One region of the Sivoneniella epilithica UHCC 1019 genome, then DNA from elsewhere that is predicted to be linked to it. Evidence: riboswitches for the same ligand, from Rfam matches in the RefSeq annotation. Region 1 holds a riboswitch; the other holds the start of a gene.
The links. Region 1 has a riboswitch for cyclic di-AMP ahead of AB3R30_RS10110 (universal stress protein). Riboswitches for the same ligand answer to the same signal wherever they lie in the genome.
Positions count from the first base shown of each region.

Region 2: it holds a riboswitch for cyclic di-AMP, as region 1 does, so the genes downstream of both, AB3R30_RS24280 (ArsB/NhaD family transporter) here and AB3R30_RS10110 (universal stress protein) in region 1, are expected to answer to the same signal.

Region 1 covers NZ_JBFPDP010000012.1:128,418-131,538, forward strand. The annotation lists gene AB3R30_RS10105 (DEAD/DEAH box helicase) at 1-996, opposite strand, end outside; cyclic di-AMP (ydaO/yuaA leader) riboswitch at 1,307-1,444, shown strand; gene AB3R30_RS10110 (universal stress protein) at 1,602-2,297, shown strand; gene AB3R30_RS10115 (oligosaccharide flippase family protein) at 2,479-3,121, opposite strand, start outside.
Region 2 covers NZ_JBFPDP010000065.1:16,085-19,205, forward strand. The annotation lists gene AB3R30_RS24270 (tellurite resistance TerB family protein) at 143-589, shown strand; partial or broken gene AB3R30_RS24275 (hypothetical protein) at 669-1,324, opposite strand; cyclic di-AMP (ydaO/yuaA leader) riboswitch at 1,496-1,720, shown strand; gene AB3R30_RS24280 (ArsB/NhaD family transporter) at 1,926-3,121, shown strand, end outside.

The DNA of each region.
Region 1 (3,121 bases):
CAACACCCCTGCATGGTGGGCAGCAATCCCGTGATAGAGCGGCTCAACTTGTCCGGCTCGTCCGGCTTCAGGGTTGCGTTCCAAAAAATCATCGATTTGTTGTTTTAGCCGCGCAGCTTCATCGGGATTGACCAGCGAAAAGTTACGCACTTGATCGATCGCCTGGTCGCAGTTTCGCCGACTGAAGATGAAATAAATTGCAGGCAACATATCCCGCTGTTGCAATTGGCTCACCACATAGGGCAAAGAAGGGCTGTCTTGTTTGGGCGATCGCTGGCTGCCACCCATCCGACCTGCCATTTTGCCGCCCTTGGGCTTCAGCCGGGGATTGATCCGCTTTTGGCTATCGTCCAGTAGGGGGAACAAGCCTTTAGGATTACAAAAGTGGAAACTGAGGGGCACAGGACGAAAATCGGAATAGATTAACTCGGTGGGTCCATGCACCTGATGAATCCAATCGGTCAGTTGATCGCTGTTGGCAACCGTGGCAGAGAGAGCAACGAGTTGGATTTCGGGAGGGCAATAGATAATGGATTCTTCCCAAACGGTGCCCCGCTGGCGATCGTTCATATAATGGCATTCATCCAGCACCACCGCTTCCACATTCGTGAGTGAGGTGCCGACTTCTCCAATAGGCGTGCCGTAGAGCATGTTCCGAAAAATCTCAGTCGTCATCACCACCACAGGCGCGTCGCGGTTGATGGAAATATCGCCAGTGAGCAATCCCACTTGATCAAACCCAAACATTTCGCGAAAATCTCGCAGCTTTTGATTGGATAAGGCTTTGAGGGGCGTGGTGTAAAAAACTCGCCGTCCACGGGCGATCGCCCGATATATGGCATATTCTCCAATCAGCGTTTTGCCGGAACCCGTCGGCGCACACACTACTACCGATCGCCCTGCTTCCAAGGCTGCGATCGCCCGTTCCTGAAACTCGTCTAGGTGAAACGGAAACAATTGGCTCAAGTCAAGCCCTGAAGCGGTAAGGGAAGTCACGCCCAAAATATCCAACCCTGTGCAAGAAATTGATCGTTGTATCGTATGTTTTGCATAGTTTATGGTTAATGTAACCCTTCCAACGGAACATAGCTGTTTTAAAATCAGCAAGCTATATTAGCGGAGTATCTCTATTATTACGGATTCGATCCATCGTAAGGCTGATTTGTTTTGAAGGTAGCAGTTTTATAGAGCAAGTTCCCATAAATTAGCGGAATGGTTCCTAAACGTTACCAGGCAAGCAGCATCTTCAATCAACTTCACCTGTCAATCTAGTGGGTAGCCTAATCTGAGTGCCGCGTTACAGCAGATTTTGATCATGCTGAACCAGTGCAAATATCAGAGCGGAGGAACCGGTTTATTTGGGGCGAATCTTACGATTTGTTAAGAGAGACACCTTCCAGTCTTAGCCCGTCAGCTAACTCCGTCGGCAATGGAAGGAGCGCCCAATGCTAAGGCTTCTCTAGTCGTGGTCATTGGTGTCTCCTGACAAGTATGTGTATGGGATTGTCATGCTTGATTTTGATCAAAGTATGAAGCCTTAACCTGTTTGTCGCTGTGACCCACCTCTCGTTAAACACAATGACCGTGAGAGGATAAAAACTGTGAAAATTCTTCCAATGCTGGCGCGACTTGAAAATGCGCTGGGCTGTCCTGAAATGGCAAGGCAAATGGTTTTGGTTCCGCATCCAGGAACAGACGACACGCTATTAAATTCCAATGAAATTAATCTTCTGGTGGGTTATGATGCTTCTCCCTCTAGTCAAATTGCGCTGGATCTAACCTTATGGATTGCTCACCAAACTCGTCTAGCCACTCAAAAGGCGGTAATGGTTCAGGTCATTTATGTGGTGGATAGAAACGCTGCGGGGCGCGATCGCGTCTGCTATTTAGATCCACTCGATCGCCCCGATCCAGCAGAGAATCCGGTGTACTCATTGCCCCTGCATGACTGCGGGGAATCGATTCAGGTTCAACCTATCTATAAAGCAAGGACTAGCTTAGTGGCTGAATTGCCATTGGTTCAAGATGATAGGTGCAGTGCTTTTGATTGGCAAATGCACCAGTTTGAACAGGCAGATCATATTTTGTGGCAAGCGCGTCATTTAGCCAATGAGTGGCGGGGTTCGCTCAAAACCCATCTGCGGTTTGGCAGTTTAGCAGACGAGCTTCGCCAAGTGGTTCAAGCGGAATCTGCAACTGTTTTAGTTTTAGGATGCAAATCTTCTAATCACCCGCTAGTCAGGCAGTTTGAACGGGACTTTCCCTGCCCAGTGCTAGGAATTCCATCTTTTCCGTAGGCGATCGCTAAAGATTAAGATATAACGCGATGTGCAATTAATTTGCCCACCCTGCGGGAAGTGAACTACATCCCAACGCTTCTCAAATAGAAGCGATTACAAGTCGAGCAAATCCGGTTGGTAAAGGAGCTAATTGTGGGGCGATCGGGGTTGGCGATCGCCCAGGAAAGCGAAAAATTTATCAAATCACTTGCATCAGCACCAATGCTGCCATAACAGAAGCAATGCCAAGAATCGGCAAATCAATCTCTGGTTGCCAAAGATGCAAGCGGGCAAAGACGAATGCCTGAATGGGATATAAAAACCAACCCACTGCCGCGATTCCCACGATCGCGCCAAATTCGCCGCCAAAATAGTAGCCACCAAAAACCGTCATCAGTTGAATGCCAACTTGGATGCCTAGTAGCATTGTCATGAAATATGTTCGACCCTGAGCCATTAACACATCCATATAGGTGTAGCCCAGAACAGTCACCATTGCCCCCACTGCCAAAATTTGCAGCATCCAGCCCGCATCGGCATAGCGACTGTCATATAAAAAATTGATTAAAGGTTTACCCAAGAAGATAAAAAATAAACAAGCTAACAAATTAATGCTGTTCAAGGCGAGGCGCGATCGCCGTAAAACAGGACGCAACCGTTCAGGGCGATCGCGTGCCAACTCAGAATAGGAGGCAAACAAAACCCGATGTCCTAAAACCTGGATCACCTCATTTGCTGCCTTTGATAGGGTTTGAGCCTGAGTAAAAACCCCAAAGAAGCCAACGCCCAGCAAACCGGGAACAATTAAGTTATTGCCCTGTAATGCAAAGAAAGTCAGCACG
Region 2 (3,121 bases), on a different contig from region 1:
GAAATCATCGTGAATAAATTCGGGAATCTGGGAAATCTAAACTTAGCTTTCAAATTCTGCTGTTATGTGAATTGCTTGCACAAAAACTGCTTGCATTCTTGTTAATTTTCAATCCACTTACTTTCAAACTTCTGAAAAAACTATGGGACTTTTTGACAAAATCTTCAACGTTCAGAACAAAACTCAAGAATCGCTCAGCCCAGCCGAAGCTTTTGGCTCATTGATGCTAGCTGCGATCGCGTCAGATGGTTACCTATCTGACGAAGAACTCAACGGACTGATTACCAGCCTTAATCGAATGCAAATGTACAAAAGTTTTCCGGCAGATGTGATGAGACGAATGTTTGATAAATTGTTTGGTATTCTCAGACGTGACGGGGCAGAAGCTCTGTTTATAGGAGCCAAAGACTCACTCCCCTTTGAACTAAGAGAATCAGCCTTTGCCGTCGCAACCGATCTAATCCTGTCAGATGGTGTCGTGACAGAGCAAGAACAGCAGTTTCTCAATCAGCTTTATCAAGCTTTAGAAATTGCAGATGAAACTGCTACGAAAATTGTAGAAGTCATGATGATTAAGAACCGAGGTTAATCGAACACAGTGACGCGATGTACGATTTTCCCAATCCCTCTCACGCTAAATCCCCGAGAGTATCCCAGTCTTGCAAGACTTATTTTGAGAATTGCCCATTGAGGTAAGCAGTACGCTGGAGAAGCACCTGCGGAACATTGTCCTTTTTCCATTGCGCTCCTGCTAGCTTCATGGGTTGCCCAACCTGTTTGACCGTTAAGCTTGAATTCTCCTGGAAAAACGCACTCAAACAGCATTGGTGCAGATTCACAGCTTTGTAATCTCGCCATTCACTCGGCTCTCCTTGCGGGGTTCGCAGTCGCACTTTGCCTCCATCCACACTCATCTCTTCAACGGGTTGTACCACCTGCGGTCAATCAAAGGTTTGACGATGCACTAACCGCTGCTGGGTGCTGTGAGAAATCGCCACCCTGGTCAAGACTTGAATATCTTCAGCCGCCCGCTTATAGGACTCATTCGCACTCAACAACAAGCAACACTTTTCCAGATAGGGACTCCATTGGGTGTAGGCTTTGACATCCAGTTTTTGAGCTTGTTTCTCACTCACACTCAATTGTCCAATGATGCTGCCGATGGCGCGTTTGCGTCCGCTTGTCGTGCTACTACTTGTTGCAATAAAAAATTACCAATTTCTGGACTCACATGCTCAAGCCTATGCTCTCGCACCGCCACTTCAATTCCTGCTAATGTTTTGACTTGTTCCGGGTCAGTTTCTTCGTACCATAGAGCGGCGATGGCTTAAGCGTAGGCTTGAATTTGGGCTTTCTTGGCGCTGTCCATACGTCTCCTGCGGTAGAGGTCAATTGCTCAAGGTTTAGCGCTGGTTCAGAAAAACAAACCTAAGCACTTATACTCATCACAAAGGTGGGATACACTCTTAAAGAAGTGTGTTAAATTTCTTTCAACAACTGAAGCCAGCTTAATTTGCTTTTGTCGATGGGTGTGATTGGCAGAGCAAAGCGGAGGAACCACTTTTTGGGGCGAACTGATGAAAAGTTTTGAATTTTGAGTTTTGAATTGAGATGAATAGAAATATCTATTCAATTCATTGCTCAAGCTTAGAACTTTTCCTAGAGGGCATCTCTCAGCCCTAGTCCGTCAGCTAACTCCGTCAGCATTGAGAGAGGACTGAACAGTCAGCATTTTTACAAAATGTTTTGGCTTGCCAGTGTCTCTTGCCCGTACTGCTCAGTTTTTTGTACCTGCTTGTGATACTGGGGTGCCTAAGTGTTGCTAATCAATTTGGCAGCGGTTTTGTCGCGATCGCGGTGTGAATCGACCATTGAGCGCCCATCATTACACGTTTAACAATTTATTTTAACCAGGGAAAAGCGCTATGGAAAGCTGGCAAGCGATCGCAGCATTGATGATTTTTTGCTGTGTAATTGGACTGGTGATGACGGAGTGGCTGCATCTCACGATCGCCGCGATGTTGGGAGCATTGCTGTTGGTGTTTTTGAATATTTTGACCCTAGATGAAGCGATCGGCTATATCGCCAAAAGCCATACTACGCTCGGTCTATTTTTTGGCGTGATGGTCATGGTTCGGGCGTTTCAACCCACCCAAGTATTTGACTATTTAGCAACTCAAATGGTGCTGCTGGCAAAAGGAAAAGGCAATCGCTTGCTGCTAGGCATTGTGGCAATTACTACGCCGATTTGCGCGGTGCTGCCAAATGCCACTACAGTCATGTTGCTAGCCCCCTTGATTCCGCCGCTCGCCGCAGAAATTGGCGTTGATTTTGTGCCGCTGCTGATTTTGATGGTGTTTGTGGCAAACAGTGCAGGATTGCTTACCTTGGTCGGCGATCCGGCAACCTTTATTGTCGGCACTTCAATCAATATGAGCTTTACCGATTATTTGCAAAAGTTGAGTTTGGGGGGCGCGATCGCGGTCGTCGTCGTCGTGGCAACATTGCCGTTTTTGTTCAAAAAAATCTGGCGGACTGAGCTTGCTAGCCTGGATAACCTGCCTCGTCCCGAAATCAATCATCCGCGAATGCTGCTAATCGGATCGATGATTGTGCTGCTGGTGCTGGTTTTCTTTGTGATTGGGGAAAGTCTGCCCATACCTGTCTCTCCAGCAACGGTGGCGCTGTTGGGTGCAGCGCTTTGTCTAATGCTTGCTCACCAGAGCAAAATCGACTCCATCAACAACATTTTGCGGGATGTGGATTGGAGTACGCTGCTGTTTTTTATGAGTATTTTTGTTTTGATTGGCGGCTTACAAAAAACTGGCGTTGTCAGCAGTGGCTCGATCGCCCTGGCGTTTCTATTAGGCAAAAATGTAGCGCTGGGATCTATTGTTCTTTTGTTTGCGGTCGGCTTATTGTCTAGCGTGGTGCCCAACATTCCCCTGGTGGTGGCAATGGTGCCCCTGCTGAAGGAATATATTGTGAATGCCGGATTTGTGGGCAAGGAAATTCTGGCTCCTGGATTTGAGGGTCAGTTGCCACCAGAAGTATTGCCGCTGTTCTACGCCATGATGTATGGGGCGACTTTGGGCGGCAACGGCACACTGGTGGGCGCATC